2 regions of the Clostridium sp. Marseille-Q7071 genome follow, and region 2 is predicted to be linked to the other one. Evidence: riboswitches for the same ligand, from Rfam matches in the RefSeq annotation. Region 2 holds a riboswitch; the other holds the start of a gene.
The links. Region 2 has a riboswitch for cobalamin ahead of ACWPW7_RS15515 (cobyric acid synthase). Riboswitches for the same ligand answer to the same signal wherever they lie in the genome.

Region 1 (8,458 bases), 2.0 Mb from region 2:
CCAGGAGTTGGAATCATCTGTTGTGTACCAGGAGTTGGAACCATCTGTTGTGTACCAGGAGTTGGAGCCATCTGTTGTGTACCAGGAGTTGGAACCATCTGTTGTGTACCAGGAGTTGGAGCCATCTGTTGTGTACCAGGAGCTGGAACCATCGGCGGTCTACCAGTTGGCTGAGTCATTGGTGGTCTACCAGTCGGTTGACCCATTGGTGGTCTACCAGTTGGTTGAGCCGTTGGTGGTCTACCAGTTGATGGAGGCATCATTTGACGCTCTCTATCGTAATTAAAAGGTATAAAATCATAATCTAAATCTTCGTTGAATGACCTAAAATCATTGTCATATGGATGACGAATAAACATACTATAATAACGCTCCTTATTAGTATTACCATAATATAATATGTAGTGAGTTTGAAAAAGTTACCAAATTAATTAATTACTACTAATAACAATTAATATAAGAAATTTTATATATTATGCTGAACTATGTAAATATAATGTTAGAAATGAGAGATAAAGGTTTTTATTATAAAATATAGAATAATTTATATAGTATAACTTTATTATAATTTAGTTAAGGGTTTTCAAAAACTGTTAAGTAATTTAAGATTTATAATAAATCTATTAGGAGGAGCTATGGAGAGTTATAAAAAAAAGGAGAAGCTAAACAGAATACTATTTATGGTATATTTTATTATGGGCTTTGTTGGAATAGGAAATAAGTATGTCTCTCAAAATAATGTATCTAAATTTTTAGTTTCTATTAAAATGCTTTTTATTATTTTTTTGCTAATAATTTATCCAATAGTACTATATAAAATATATAAGAATGATATAACAACTTATAACATTATTCCTCTTATAATAATTGAAGCCATATTTGGTATTATTTTATGTTTTTCTTTTTATATGGTATTTATTTCACCTTTTTTAGAAGTAGGAGTTTATCTTGATATATTCTACATATTGTGGACTATATCATCAGTTTTATTAATTTATTTAGAAGGAAAAATTGCTAATGAACCTATAAAGAAAAGTTCTATAATTTTTATTTTTATTCTATTTTTTATTTTAGGATATTTTATTTATTCTAAATATGCGCAACTTTTAAGATATGAAAAGCAAGATATAAAAGTAGCTGAATTTAAACTTCCTAGACATATGGTTATAATTAATCAAAAAACTCATGATAGAACCTTAATAATTGATAAAAAAATTATTGAAGATTTATTCACTGAGATAAATTCTTCTAATATTCAGTATATAGGGGACTATAAAGGAATAAGTGATCTAAAGATATTTGAGGAAAAAACCATAATAAATAGAGTGTGGATGGATTATGGTGATGATGAAGAACGTAAAAGTTTAGAAGAAGGGTATATAGATTCTATTAGATTTTATGATGATAAATTTTCGACTATAGTTGTTACATCTTCAAATAAAAATATTGATTATCAATATAAAGTTAATTTAAGTAAGGAAATTATAAATAAAATTTTAAATGCACCTAATGAAGTTTTACCTTTTGAGAATTATTATGAACTCGAAAAAAAAGCAAAAAAATATATAGGGAAATTGGGATATAAGATTATAGACGATAGTGAACAGGTTTATTATTTAAAACTTCCAAAGGATTATAATTATATTTATAACAATTATAATATAGGAAGCTTTTTAAAGGATAAAAATGAATTATCTAAGAAAAATGGATATGACTTTTCTAAATATATGGGTGAAGATGTAAAGTTATTTACTTATAAAGTAAACAATAGTGAAAAAGACATTAAGAATATTTACTTTTTCTTATATGAGGATGATATTATTGGAGCATGGCAAGAAGATAGAGAAGATATTGATGATTTGTCAATTTTAAAAGCTCATACTAAAGAAATAAGAGAATATTATACATTTGAAGATCTAAATATAGGGAATATAGAAGATTTAAATATTATAAGAATTTCAAAAAATAATAAAAAATATAAGACTATTGATGACAAAAATGAAGTTAATAAGTTTTTAAAAGAGCTTAATAAGTATTCTTTAAAGTTAAATGAAGATATGGATAAAGATACTTTGGCTGTTTATTATCATATAAAATTAATGAATAGTACAAGAAGCAATTTAATTGATATAAAAAGATGTGAACAGAATACATTAATAATTAATAATGTACCTTATTCTATAATTGATGGAAATATAAATTTTGAAGATTTTTATCATAAAGGAAAAGATAATTAAAAAATAAAATTTCATAAATGCTATTAATTTCTTGAGTTTAAATTATAGATTTGGGCAAAATAATCCTATAGTTAATTTATATTTTAGAGGAGGATTATTCTATGAAAAATGTGCCTGAAGCAAAACGTGTAGCATTAACCCCATCTACAAAAAAGGAATTAAATAAATTTAACCAAGAGTTTTCAGAAGATATTTCTCAAGATTCTGAAAAAAATAATAAAGCAAGAAAAAATAAATAGTTATTAGTAATGACATATTGCACCTCTGTGGAATTTATATTCTCAGGGGTGCAATATGTTGTAGAAATAATTTGATAATAGTTACTTATTGCATTCTATTTTATATTAGATACCTATATAATACTTAAAATGTATATAGACTATTCATCAATAATCGTTATATATTGCTTTTTTTATTTTAGTTATAAAATTTATATTTAAAGCATAATTAAATCTCATATATATTAATATAATAGATATGACCTGCTATAATATAATCAATTAACAATTTATTAAATTACTTTCAAACTTTTCTTAAATTGGTTAGAATAAAACAAATTTAGTTTTAATTTGGAAAGCAAAGTAAATTAGAGGGGGGATATTTTGAACTTTCAAGGAATTATAATAGGAATATTTTCATTTTTAATTATAGGTATTTTTCATCCTATAGTAATTAAAGGGGAATACTATTTTAGCAAGAAAATATGGCCAATGTTTTTATTATTAGGTATTATATTTATAATTGTATCCTTAAATATTAAAGGTCAATTGTTATCAGCTTTACTAGGAGTTACAGGTTTTTCTTGTCTTTGGAGCATACATGAGCTAATAGAACAAGAACAACGGGTAAAAAAAGGATGGTTTCCTAAAAATCCTAAACGTAAATAATTTTTATATAATAATATATAGTTAAAAAATAACTAGCGTAATGGCTAGTTATTTTTCAAATACCTAAGATAATATATAAATAAAAAATAATTGTATTAAATTACTGTAGCACTTCTTAAGTCATTATTAAAGGAGTTTGGAATATATATTATGTTTAATTTATTTGTTAATTTATTTCTCTCAATTTGACAATTAAGTCCGAAAAGCTCATATACAATATTCTCATTTAAAACATCTTCTGGCTTTCCAAAATCTAGTATTGTTCCATTTTTCATTATAATTATTTTATCGCAATAATAGCAAGCAATATTTAAATCGTGAATTGCTGAAAATACTGTTAAATTTTGAGATTTTATTATGTCCATTATTTGTAGTTGATATCCAATATCAAGGTGGTTAGTTGGTTCATCAAGAATCATAAAATCACTTTCTTGAGCTAATGCTCTTGCAATTAAAACTCTCTGTTTTTCTCCACCAGATAAATTTAAAAAATTTCTATCTTTAAAATCTAACATTCCAACTTTTTCTAAACAATTTTCAGCGAGTTCTATGTCATTAGAATTGTTATTTTCAAATAAACTTTTATGTGCAAAACGACCTATTAACACCATATCTATAACTTTAAAGTCAAATTCAGGTCTATTTTCTTGAGCTACTACTGACATATTCTTAGCAATTTCTTTATTAGATAATTTTTTTAAGTTTATATTGTTTAAGAAAACCTCACCTTTATCTGGTGTACAAACTCTATATATATTTTTAAGTAAAGTTGATTTGCCACTACCATTTGGTCCTATAATTCCAACAAAATCACCTTTATTTATTTCTAGATTTATATTTTCTAATATATGCTTATATTGTAAATCTTTTACGCTTAATTTGACCATGTTAACCTCCAAAAGAATATTTACTCTTTTTTAATAGAAGTAAGAAGAATGGTGCGCCAATGAAAGCCGTAACAACACCTATAGGAAGTTCTTCAGGAGAACCAATTATTCTTGCAAGTATATCAGACCATATTAAGAATAAAGACCCTAAAAGAATAGTTAATGGAATAAGCTTTTTATGCACAGAACCAGCAATAGTCCTTGAAATATGAGGAATTACAAGACCAACAAAGCCTATTATCCCACTTAGAGATACCATAATTCCAGTTAATAGTGTACTTGTAGCTATTATTATTTTTTTCAAAAGTTTAATGTTAACACCTAAAGTTATAGCTGCATCTTCACCAAGTAAAATTGCATCCAATGTTTTATGAATTATTAAAGCTATTATGGAGGAAACTACTAAAACTAAAAAAGCTAAAAGTAAGTCATTCCATTTAGCACCAGCAAGTGAGCCAGTCATCCAAAACATTACAGAGTAAAGCTTTCTAACATCTTTGGCTTTAAACATAACAAAGTTTGTTATAGCTGAGAATACAGATGCTACTGCTACTCCTGTTAAGACCAATCCAGAAGAAGAAAAATTTCCCTGACTACTTGAAATAATAAAGACAATTATTGAAGAAAGTAATGCTCCAATAAAAGCACCTAAATGTACAGATAAGATAGGGAATGATAGTGTACTACCTAGTAAAATAGTTAGTACAGCCCCGGTTGAAGCACCGGAAGATATTCCAAGTATATAAGGGTCAGCTAGAACATTCTTTGTTAATGCTTGCATTAATACACCAGATAAAGATAGACCAGCACCAACAATCGCGGCAAGAAGTACTCTCGGAAGTCTTAATTGCCACACTATATTTTCTACAGAGTTAGACCAAGTTTTTGGAAAAAATTCTTTGTTTGATATATTATTAATTATTATTTTACATAATTCAGTACCACTTATATTTATAGATCCTACATTAACAGCAATTATTATAGAAACTATTAAAAATAGAATTAAGGATATGTATATAAAGGGAAAGGTAAGTTTATTTTTTTTCATGTCAATAACTCTCCATGTCAATTCTTAAAAGCTTCTGGATGGAATTTTTCAGCCATAGTTTTTATTGCATTAGAGTTTCTTACACCTGCAACAACATCTGAAAGTCCTAAAACAAAAATATTATTATTTTTTATTGCATCTACATCTTTTAGAGCTGCATTATTTTTTAAAAAGTTTATTTTTTCTTCTACGTTATCAGCAGCATTGTATTGCATAACAATTATGTATTCAGGATTTCTATTTACAACTTCTTCCCAAGTTACATTAGCCCATGGTTTTTCACCATCTTTAAATATATTCACACCACCAGCAAGCCTAATTAAATCTGTTGGTAAACCATTACAAGATGTAAATGGTGAATCTTCTCCAGAGTCATAAATAAAAGCTCTAACTGGTTCTTTGTCTTTAGGAACAGCAGATGAAATATCTTCAATTTCTTTTTTCATTTTTGATATAACATTACTTGCATTTTCTTTTACATTAAATATATTTCCTAGATTAGTAAAATCTTCATAAACAGTTTCCATCGTTGCATTAGGACTTTCACATTTTGGAACATAAATTTTTATTTCATTTTCTTTGCAGAACTCAGCATTAAAGTTGTTTTCTGTAAAGGTAGACATCCATCCAGTTATAAAATCTGGTTCTACGCCAAGTAAAGTTTCTTTTGAAGGCATTAAGTCAGCTAACTCATTTAATTTAGCATGGGCGTCTTTATATTCCGGCAATATCTCATTGTCTTGAAAGGAATATCCAGCTATGGAGTTTTCTAAACCTAAAGCAAGAAGCATCTCTGTTGTAAAACCACTTAAACTTGCAGCTTTCTTAGGAGCTTCAGAGAAAACTTCATCTGCCTTTCCAAAAGGTAAGTCATTATTAATTGTAACTTGAGCATAAGCTTTAGTATCAGAGGTTGATTCTACAGAATTTGAAGCATTATTTTCATTTGCATTACCACATCCTCCTAACATAGTTGCAGTTAAAGAAACCGCTAAAATCAATGAATAAATTTTTTGTTTTTTCATCTTAAAATTCCCCCATTATTTTTTAGAATTGTAATGTGTTATTTATATATTTAAATAAAATATTTTATTTATTAACTTTAAAAAAATAGCAATAGAAAGCTATTAAAATTAAGTTTTTTATTAATTTTTAAAATAAAAAAAGTATCTTAAGAATTAAGATACTAAAAGATGTAATGCTAAAATAATAAATCTATTTCTAATATTTAAACTATAAATAAAATAAGACAATACCATATAGTTAAATTAGCAACCTTAAAATACCTTATCCTAGTAAGTGATTTTAAAACCTATATTGGCAGGTCTCCTGACTTAGATTCATCATAAGTTTTTACCTTCCCACAAAAAAAATGCAGTGGCATAACAAAAATTTACTCTTCAATACAGTGGCTGGACCGTAAGGGATTTTCACCCTTTTCCCTTTTAAGAAATACCTATATTTCACCAAAATAGTTAATATATTTAATTTTAAATAAAGATTTACAATTACTTCATCAGGATTATAACACAAAATTTTACAAAAAGTATATTTCAGAAAATTTAAATTATTGCAAAATGCATTTGTTTCTTTATATAATTTATTTACTATAAGCAATAGATATAATAAGCAATAGATATAAATTATATATAGTATTAAGAGAGTAATAGTATTATAACAGTATAAAGAAAAATTGTAAATATTTTGATATAATTGGCATGAAAGATTCTGGCAAAAATTTAATTATAACTAATAGTGTTGAAGAGTAAAAATCTATAATTATAAGAAAAATTGATTTAAGGAAATATAAAAATAAGAAAGGAGAAGCCACTAAATAAAATTGTATACAAAAAGAAAAGTGTTCATAGAAATATATTTTTAGTGGCAAAATAATGATGATAACAAATATTTATTTAGTTAGACATGCTCATTCTAATTACAACGCTGATGAGCTAAATAGATCCTTATCTAATAAAGGAATTATAGACAGAAATAAAATTACGGAAATACTTGCAAAAGAAAATATAGATTTAGTAATTTCTAGTCCTTATAAAAGAGCAATAGAAACTGTAGAAGTTGTAGCAAATTTAATAAATAAAAGTATAATTATAGAGGAAGGCTTTAAAGAAAGAAAATTATGTGAATATCCTGTGGATAATTTCGAGGAAGCTATAACAAAATTGTGGACAAATCCAAGCTTTTATTTTGAAGGTGGAGAAAGTAATATAGAAGCACAAGCAAGGGGCGTTAATTCCTTAAATAATATATTAGATAATTATAGTGGAAAAAATATAGCTATTGGAACTCATGGTAATATTATGGTGCTTATTATGAATTATTATTGCAAAAAGTATGATTTTGATTTTTGGAAGGAACTTAAGATGCCTGATGCTTATAAGTTAATTTTCGAGAATAAAAAGCTCTTAGCTATAGAAGCAGTTAGTAAATAAAGGTATAAATAAGTTATTTACTACAAATATTTAATAGAAGTTTATAATAAAATTATTAAAATTATGATTATTTAATGAAATTTAAAAATAATATGAATTTTTTATTAATATGTTAATAAAAAGTTAAAATGTATAAATAAAATAATATATTGACATAAATATCTAGATATAGCTATACTTAGTACATGGGTGTAAAACCTAAATATGATTAATTTATAAAAGGAGGTAGTAAGATGTTAAACAGATTAATAAGTATAGGATCCAAATTTAATATTGTATTAACTAATACCCTACCTCATGATATAGGTTTATCATAGCCTTTTTGTGTAAATTTTAGTCCTAGGGTATTCCTAGGACTTTTTTATGCATTAATAGCTGTATTTTCCTGTTTATCAATGGGAAAATACGGCTTTTTTTCATCTCTGGGGATTCTATATTAAGTAAAAATTGGATAATCATTCTAGGTAGATTGTTCAAAAAACATTTGTAACAATGTGCAATTTTAAACTTGTGTTTAGAACTAAAAAAATAAATATAAATTTTAAAATTTTCTATAGCAGTTTAGAAGGTGTTGAAAATTGTACGTTGTTTATTTTAAAAAGTGACTTGTAGCTGGAGGGGGCGATTTACGTTGAAGAAAATTTTAAGCTACACAAAAAATTATAAACTAATAACACTAATTGGAGCATTAGCTATGATTATTATAATTGGTGTTGACTTAGTAACTCCTTATATTACAAAACTATTTATTGATGATGTAATTGTAAAGGGAAATTATGAAATACTAGGAATGTTGCTCAAAGGTATTGCAGTAATAGCATTTACAAAATTTATATTTGGATATGTAAAGGAATTTATGTTTGATTATCTTGGAAGAAAAGTTGCAGGAGATCTAAAACAAAATCTTTTTGATCATATTCAAAGCTTATCTTTTTCATATTTTGATAAT
Region 2 (8,458 bases):
AGCATTTCTATTCCTTCATTAATATTTTCAATAAATCCTTTAGGTACACCGAGAGGATTTATATTAGAACTAAAATCCAATAGTTTTCTTCCTTTTAATAATCCTTCACTATATATATCTCCACCATGCTTCAATTTCTTCACGTCCTAACTAGTTTTTTTAAATTACCACCAAAATTAATGATACAAGTACTAACAATATCTCACTTGAATACATAAGCTTTATACTTTGCTTTATATCTCTAGCTTCTAAGTTTTTAATTCTATCTCCAAGAGTTGGCTTATATACTATCTCTCCAAAATAAACATTTGTTCCACCAAGTTGAATTTTCATTGCACCTGCTGCTGCCGCCTCAGGATAAGCACAGTTTGGACTCTTATGATTTTTCCTATCTCTAATCATTATTCTAAAGCTATCTTCTATATTTCCACCTACAACAAAAGAAGTTAAGCACATTAAAATTCCTGTAAGTCTTGCAGGTATTAAATTGAACAAATCATCTACTTTAGCTGGGAAAAAACCAATATATTTGAACTTTTCATTCAAATATCCTAGCATTGAATCCATAGTATTAACGCCTTTATACATCATAGCTAGTGGAGCTCCTCCTAATATAGCGTAAAACATAGGAGCAATTATACCATCAGAAGCATTTTCTGCTACAGTTTCTATATCTGCTCTTATAATTTCATCTTCTTCAAGGCTAGCTGTATCTCTACCTACTATATAAGAAAGCTTTACCCTTGCATCCTTTATATCTCTTTTTTCTAAAGATTTATAAACTTCAATAGCCGCACCATGTAAACTTTTTGCTGCTAATGTAGTCCAAATTATAAAGATATTTAAACCATGAAATAAATATTCATTAATCAATGATAATTTTAATAAGGCATAAGGAATAGTATAAGTTACAAAACATACTATTAAAACAATTAATCCTCCACAGATTCTTAAGCCTTCATCACTTTTTTCACCTTTTCTAAAATAGTTTTCTAACTTAGCTATAAGCTTCCCAATATAGATAATTGGATGAGGAAGCCAAGCAGGATCCCCCAAAACGAAGTCTATAATCATAGCTATTAATACGTAAATAATGTTAGCTTTCAAATTAAAATTAAACATTATTTTATCTCCTAACTATCTTTTAATTCCCATGATTTTATATATTTCATCCATATCTAAAGTTTTTCTTACTAAATCTGCAAGTTTATCAAGTTCTTCTTCTCTTAAACTTTCATATGGTTTTGATTCTTTTAATTCTATACCCTTTTTACTTCTAAGCTTGTTAACTATAACTTCTCTAAAATCTGTTTTATCAAAAATTCCGTGGATATAAGATCCCATTATATTGCCATATTCATTAATAGCTCCATCATTATAATTTACTTCTTTTGTATTTTGAGTCTTTATATTAAATAGTGGATTGGCATTTTTACCGTATTTGCAAATCCCCATATGAATTTCATAACCGTATACAGATAATTTATCTCTATCAGTGGCGAAGACTTTATTATCAATTAAATCAGCTTCTACTCTAGTAGTTACCTTTTTCTGTTCAAAGACTGTCTCTATGTCTAAAAGTCCTAATCCTTCTATTTCTAATAGTTCTGTTTCTACACCATATGGATCTGTGATTTTCTTGCCTAACATTTGATATCCACCACAAATTCCTATTATTTCTCCATTTTTGCTATATTCTTTAATCTTATCAAAAAGTCCAGAAGTTTTAAGTGCATTTAAATCTTCAATGGTATTTTTACTTCCTGGTATAATTAATAAATCAGGATTTTTAAATTCTTCTACAGAAGTTATAAATCTTACTGAAACATCTTCTTCATTTTTAAGTGCATCTACATCAGTAAAATTTGAGATTCTAGGAAGTTTAATAACAGCTATATCAATTTTATTTGTTATCTTTTTATTTAATTCTACAGCTCCATCCTCATCTTCTAGAGCTAATGTACAATGTGGTACAACTCCTATACACTGTTTTTTAGATATATCCTCAAGCATGTCAATACCTGGCTTTAATATATCTACATCACCTCTAAATTTATTGATGATAGTTCCCTTTACTCTTTCTCTTTCTTCTTCCGTAAGAAGCATTAGTGTTCCTACTAATGAAGCAAAAACTCCACCTTTATCAATATCTCCAACTAAGACTACAGGCGCATCTACAAGTTCTGCCATTCCCATATTTACTATATCTCTATCTCGTAAATTTATTTCTGCTGGACTACCTGCACCTTCCATAACTATAATGTCAAATTGATTTTCTAACTCTTCAAATTGAGTTTTTAGCATATCTTTAAACTCTAATTTCATATTATGATATTCCATTGCTGTGCTATTTCCGTAAACCTCTCCGTTTACAATTATTTGACACTTCTTATCACTAGTTGGCTTTAATAGTATAGGATTCATGTATACTTCTGGCTCTAATCCACAAGCATAAGCTTGCAATACTTGCGCACGTCCCATCTCTTTACCATCTAAAGTTATGTATGAATTTAATGACATATTTTGTGATTTATATGGACATACCTTATATCCATCTTGTTTAAAAATTCTACATAGTGCTGTAACTAATATACTCTTGCCTACGGAAGATGCTGTTCCTTGCACCATTATCTTTGCCATATTAAAACTCCCTTTCAAATAAAAAAATAATAGAGGCAAACTCTCTAAGTTCACCTCTATTTGTATAAATAATCTGCAGAATGTCCCCTCATACTAATAGAACTTTCCCTCCGAAAGCTTTTATCTAAGATTTAGGCAGGTCTCCTGGCTTTTGATTCATTCTCTCCTTAACCTTCCCCTTTAAAAGAGTGGTGTAATTTAAGGTTCGTCATCATTTACAGTAGCGGGGGCTGCTGTGGAGTTTAACCACATTCCCTTTTCACTTATAAAAGCACCTAAATTCTTATTATTTAATTTTTATTATTCCTTAATCTCAATTTAAATATGTTACAACTAAAATTATAGATTTAAATTAATTCCGTGTCAAGTTATGTAACTTTATGAACTATTACCAATTCCTTCATTTAAATCATAACATCATGATTAATATTTCTATTGGAACAACTTTACCTTAGTCACAAGGTCATTCCAGCCTCAATAACCACTATTATATTACTAATTTTAGTAGATTTTTATTAGCATTTATTTCTCTATGGTGGTATACCTTCAATTTATACAATTCCATTCTCTAAGCGCTAATTTTTTTTACTTCTGAATTTTTATGCCCACACTATGAACATAAGAAACGTTTGGAGTCAATCTCATTAATTTAGCTATAGTTAAATTGAAAACATCAACGAAAATTTGTGGATTTCTTTCACTATCATTTCTAAATATAGTAGCATGAGAAACTACTGAAACAATTTCTTGTAACTTTTCATCATTTTTATTACAGCTTCCATATCTCTTAATGGATCTAAAGTCTTTATTTCATAGAATATAAATTAATTTAAGATGCTCCTTAGTGAAAATATATCATTTTTAAGATATGATCAGACTAAAAATAAGAAATTAAAGATTTCATATGAAAAATTTCTAAGTTGAAGCAAAAAATTAATCACCAAAGTATAACAGCTAATATAATATTGAAATAAATTTGGTGAATAATTCAGGTTTAATTATAAACGTATTCACAGTGCTCCCAATTATATGACACCTAATGACCAAATAAAAATTTTATTAAAAAGTGCTGACAATCCATATCCCATTCTCACTAATTATTTGCTTTTTTCTAATGCTCCCCCTGCATAAGCTTGCGGATCTTTGTAGAGCATCTTTATTGTTTAGGACTTCTTCTACTTCTCTTGAGACTATGATTCCTACTATATTAGTTACAATAATAATTCTTGCTGCCTTTGATTTTGTAAATTTTAGAACTGCTAAGGTATCTGCAGCTTCTTCTGCCTGATTTATAACAATTAAAAGACAATGCTCCTCTATCATTGTGATTTTAATCTCATCTAATTTAATCTGCTCATTTATATTAACTCTTGATTTCATAGCATCTCTTATAACTCTTGGCTGCTCTTATCTTGTTCATGAGAAGATACAACTCCTAATGCATAGCTCGTTTTCATATTTTTTAGAAAGTCTTTAAATTAAATTTAAAATTAATTCCAAGAATAGGGAAACCCAACTTTATATTGACATTTTTTGATGCTCGTTATATAAATTAATTGTAAAGTTTATGTTAAGTATGGTTAATAAGTTTTAACAATAAGTTTTATTTGGCATATTTAACTATTTCTATTAAAAATGAAATCACAAATGACACAAATAAGGAGAGATAACTTATGAATAATTTTAAAAGAAAAACTCTTGGCTTATCATTAGCATGCATTATGTCTTTTTCTTTAGTTGCATGTGGAAATTCTGCTAAAACAGAAGGAACTAAAAATGACACTAAAGTAGAACAAACTGATAACAAAAAGGAAGTTAAACTTGAAAAGGGTAACTGGGCTCCTGAAAATTATGCTGCTTTAACAGACCTTATAGAGAAATACGGCAAAAACAGTAAGGATTATGATGAAAAGAAAAAGCCTTACGCTGTATTTGACTGGGATAACACATCAATAATCAATGATGTTGAAGAAGCGTTACTTGCATATCAGTTAGAAAATCTTGAATTTAAAATGACTCCTGAAGAATTTAGCAACACTATTAGAATAAACATTCCAAAGGACAACTTTGTAGAAGCCTGCAATAACGATGAAGGAAAACCTGTTAACATCGAATTAGTTGGTGCTGATATTGATTCTGACTACAAATTCTTATATGAAAACTATAAAGGTTTCAAAGGAACTAAATCTTTAGATGAGATTAAAGCTACTCCTGAATACAAAGATTTTATAGCTAAAACTAGATACCTTTATAATTCAATCGGTGAATCTTTTAGTTCTGATGTAAGCTATCCATGGGTAACTTACCTATTTGCAGGGATGACTGAAAAGGAAGTTTCTGAGTTAACTGAAAAATCAAATGATTATTGGTTAAACCATGAACTTGGTGAAGAAACTTGGACTAGTCCAAAGGAATTAGCAGGTAAAGCTGGCGTTGTTTCAGTTAAATTCCACTCTGGTTTAAGAACAATAAAAGAACAACAAAACCTTTACAAAACTTTAATGGATAATGGAATAGATGTTTATATCTGCTCAGCATCATTCATAGATGTTGTTAGAACATTTGCTACTAACCCTAAGTTCGGATATGAACTTCCAAAAGAAAATGTATTTGCTATGGAACTTGAAAGAGATGATAAAGGTGTAATTAAGGCTGAATTTAGAAAAGGCTACGATCAAACTCAAAGCAAAGGTAAAACTAAAACTATAGAAAAGTTTTTAGTTGAAAACCATGGTGGCCAAGGTCCATTAATCGTTGGTGGAGATAGCGCTGGTGACGTTGCTATGTTATCTGATTTTAAAGATACTAAATTTAGCTTAATCATTAACAGATGCAAAGGTGATGAACTTGGTAAGCTTTCAAAAGAAGCTGCTGATACTATAGGTAAATCAGATGCTAGATATTACTTACAAGGAAGAGATGAAAACACTGGCGAATTTAGACCAAGCCAAAAATCTGTATTCCTAGGAAGTAAAGAAGAAAAGTTACTTAAATAATACAAGCAATTGTAATTGATTGCATTGTTAAAAGTATATCAGTGAAATAGTAAAATTGCTAAAATATAAACTTTATTAGAATATAAAATATATCAAAATAAAAGGAGTTGTCGCATTAACGATTAAAAACCGCTAATGCTCAACTCTTATTTTTTTATACCCATATTTTAAAAATGGAGCATTTGCATACTCACTTTCAATTAGAGTTTTTAAATTTAATTAAATATCGTAATAATATGTGGCGAACACTGTTCGCCGCTACAGGACAATTCAAAATTTCTCAGTGATAACTGAGAAATATCCATAATTGTAAATTGTGCATTGTGCATTAAAAAAGAGAGTTCAATGAGCTCTTTTTTACGTTATGAGCATAGCCAAAAGAATGCTTTCGTCAAAGATATTCTGCTTTCCTTTGCGAAGAAATCTTCGAAATTCCATATCTTGATTTAATTCGCCAAAATATCAATTTCTTTAATAACTTCTCCTTCTAAATTTTTAATGTAAAATTTATTTCCATCAATAACTCCATAACTGTGAGGATTATTTTCTTTAGGATATGCAATAGATCCAGGATTTAAAATAAATATATTATTTTCATTCTTCGCTACTGGTATATGAGTATGTCCATAAATTATTATGTCTCCCTTTGAAATATTAGGAAGTTTATTCTCATTATAAATGTGACCATGAGTTACAAAAATTCTTTTATTTTTCGCTAAAATCACGTTATAATCCATCATACAAGGATATGTAAGGAGCATTTGATCAACCTCTGCATCACAATTTCCTCTTACTCCTATAATTTTTTCTGCGTATTCATTTAATAAATTTGCTACTTCTTTAGGATTATACTCCTCTGGAAGAGGATTTCTCGGTCCATGATAAAGTACATCTCCCAAAATAACCATATAATCTGCTTCTTCTTTTATGAAAGCTTCAACACCAAGTTTTGCATATTTCAATGAGCCATGTATATCAGACATAAAAAATAACTTCATTAATATATCACCTTTTTCTAATTTTTTATATATTATATCATTTTTTCATATAAATCATAAAATATATGATATGTTTTGCTTACTAAAGTATTTTTATATCTTGGTTATACGACTCCAGAAAACCTTTTATTGCTGCTATAAACTCTATAGGTTTTTCATAAATAACCGCATGACCTGCTTTTTCAATTACAACTATCCTAGAACCTTTTATTTTTTTATGTATTAATTTTTGATAGCATATAGGTGTTAAAATATCATATTCACTACCTATTATCATAGTAGGTAAACTTATATTTTTTATTTCTTTTGTCAAATTTAAATTTGATGCACTTTTAGCTATTCTTCTAAAAGAGCTATACCACTGCTTAGTAAGACCTATTGAAAATGCTTCTTCCTTTTTCTTAAGCCATTGTATATTTTCCTCATAAAACTTATGTGAATATATATAAGGCATTGTAGCTTTAAAAAGTATTCTTCCATCATAAGTGCTCGCTGCAAAATCCCATAATTCTTTTATGTCTTTCATTATATTGCTATTATGACAGGTTGTATTAGACAATATTATAGAGTTTAATTTGTGAGGATACTTTAATGCAAATTGCAATGCTATTTCTCCACCGTAAGATATACCCACAATATGACATTTATCTATATTTAATTTTTCAATAACCTTATATAGTATTTCTACTTGAAGGTTTTGATCATATTGAAAGTTAGCACTAGAAGATTGTCCTTGATCTATCAAATCAATTAATATTAAATTGTAATCATTAAAACTTTTTCTAAAGGGGTGCCAGCTTATTGTACTCATCAGTATTCCAGATAAAAATATAATTGGTTCCCCACTTCCGTAGCTTTCGTAATGAATATTATAGTCTTCAATATTTAATTTCGGCATATTTCCCTCCTAGTTTTCTATTTTATAAGTAATTTCTATTTTTCTTCTATTAACTCCTTCTTAATTATTAATCATTTTAAATATAACTTCGTTTATACATTGTATTTTTAGTTAATCATACTTATTTATAGATAATTTAAGCACTGCTAATATTAGCAATGCTCAAATTTATTTTGGCGGCATAACTGTTGCCATACCGTCAATAACAATCTTTCCTTCTTCATTTACCACAGTAGTTTTAAGTTTTACTCTATTTTTTTCTCTATTAATTTCTATAACTTCTACTTCTGCTTTTACTGTATTTCCAATCTTCACAGAAGCTAAAAATTTTAAATCCTATGCTAAATATATAGTTCCCGGTCCCGGTAAATACATTCCTATTACTGTTGAAATAAATCCTGTAATTAAGATTCCATGAACAATTCTGCTCTTAAACATAGTTTTAGAAGAAGCTTCTTCATTAATATGAGCAGGGTTTAAATCCCCAGTAATTCCTGCAAATAAATAAACATCACTTTCACTTATAGTTTTTTCAAAAGAGGCCTTATCTCCTAAATTAATTTCTTCAATTGTTTTACCTTTTATAAAATATACTCCCTCTTATTTTTAATATATAAATTAAAGAATAGCGGTGATACAATTGAGTGTAATCTTATTAAATCAGTTGAAAAGTTGCTAGAATAATTATTTAATAATTAAAAGTTCTCTCCTAATTATATTTTTATTTTATGCATTACGTGCCAAATCCTTTTAATAAATTACTTTAAAGTTCTAATCCCATCAAATTAATTTAAGTTTATATAGACCTTCTAATTTAGAACTTCTTATATTAATAAAAATTGATATAAGAAAAAAGAATCCTTTAAGATAATAATTTCTCTTCTTAAAAGATTCTTTATAAATCAGCATATAAAATTTTCTTTTCT

Region 1: linked by a shared signal. The riboswitch ahead of ACWPW7_RS05980 (ABC transporter substrate-binding protein) and the one ahead of ACWPW7_RS15515 (cobyric acid synthase) in region 2 are both predicted to bind cobalamin.

Annotation. Positions count from the first base shown of each region.
Region 1 covers NZ_CBCOPR010000001.1:1,254,664-1,263,121, forward strand. The annotation lists gene ACWPW7_RS05950 (DUF3298 domain-containing protein) at 1-359, opposite strand, end outside; gene ACWPW7_RS05955 (DUF4830 domain-containing protein) at 636-2,237, shown strand; gene ACWPW7_RS05960 (hypothetical protein) at 2,339-2,476, shown strand; gene ACWPW7_RS05965 (DUF4491 family protein) at 2,840-3,124, shown strand; gene ACWPW7_RS05970 (ABC transporter ATP-binding protein) at 3,220-4,011, opposite strand; gene ACWPW7_RS05975 (FecCD family ABC transporter permease) at 4,013-5,059, opposite strand; gene ACWPW7_RS05980 (ABC transporter substrate-binding protein) at 5,077-6,084, opposite strand; cobalamin riboswitch at 6,362-6,545, opposite strand; gene ACWPW7_RS05985 (histidine phosphatase family protein) at 6,952-7,509, shown strand; gene ACWPW7_RS05990 (ABC transporter ATP-binding protein) at 8,141-8,458, shown strand, end outside.
Region 2 covers NZ_CBCOPR010000001.1:3,269,383-3,277,840, forward strand. The annotation lists gene ACWPW7_RS15505 (pyridoxal phosphate-dependent aminotransferase) at 1-134, opposite strand, end outside; gene cbiB (adenosylcobinamide-phosphate synthase CbiB) at 160-1,122, opposite strand; gene ACWPW7_RS15515 (cobyric acid synthase) at 1,138-2,640, opposite strand; cobalamin riboswitch at 2,758-2,934, opposite strand; gene ACWPW7_RS15520 (hypothetical protein) at 3,700-4,020, opposite strand; gene ACWPW7_RS15525 (haloacid dehalogenase-like hydrolase) at 4,314-5,636, shown strand; gene yfcE (phosphodiesterase) at 6,083-6,634, opposite strand; gene ACWPW7_RS15535 (alpha/beta fold hydrolase) at 6,717-7,532, opposite strand; partial or broken gene ACWPW7_RS15540 (MaoC family dehydratase) at 7,701-8,117, opposite strand.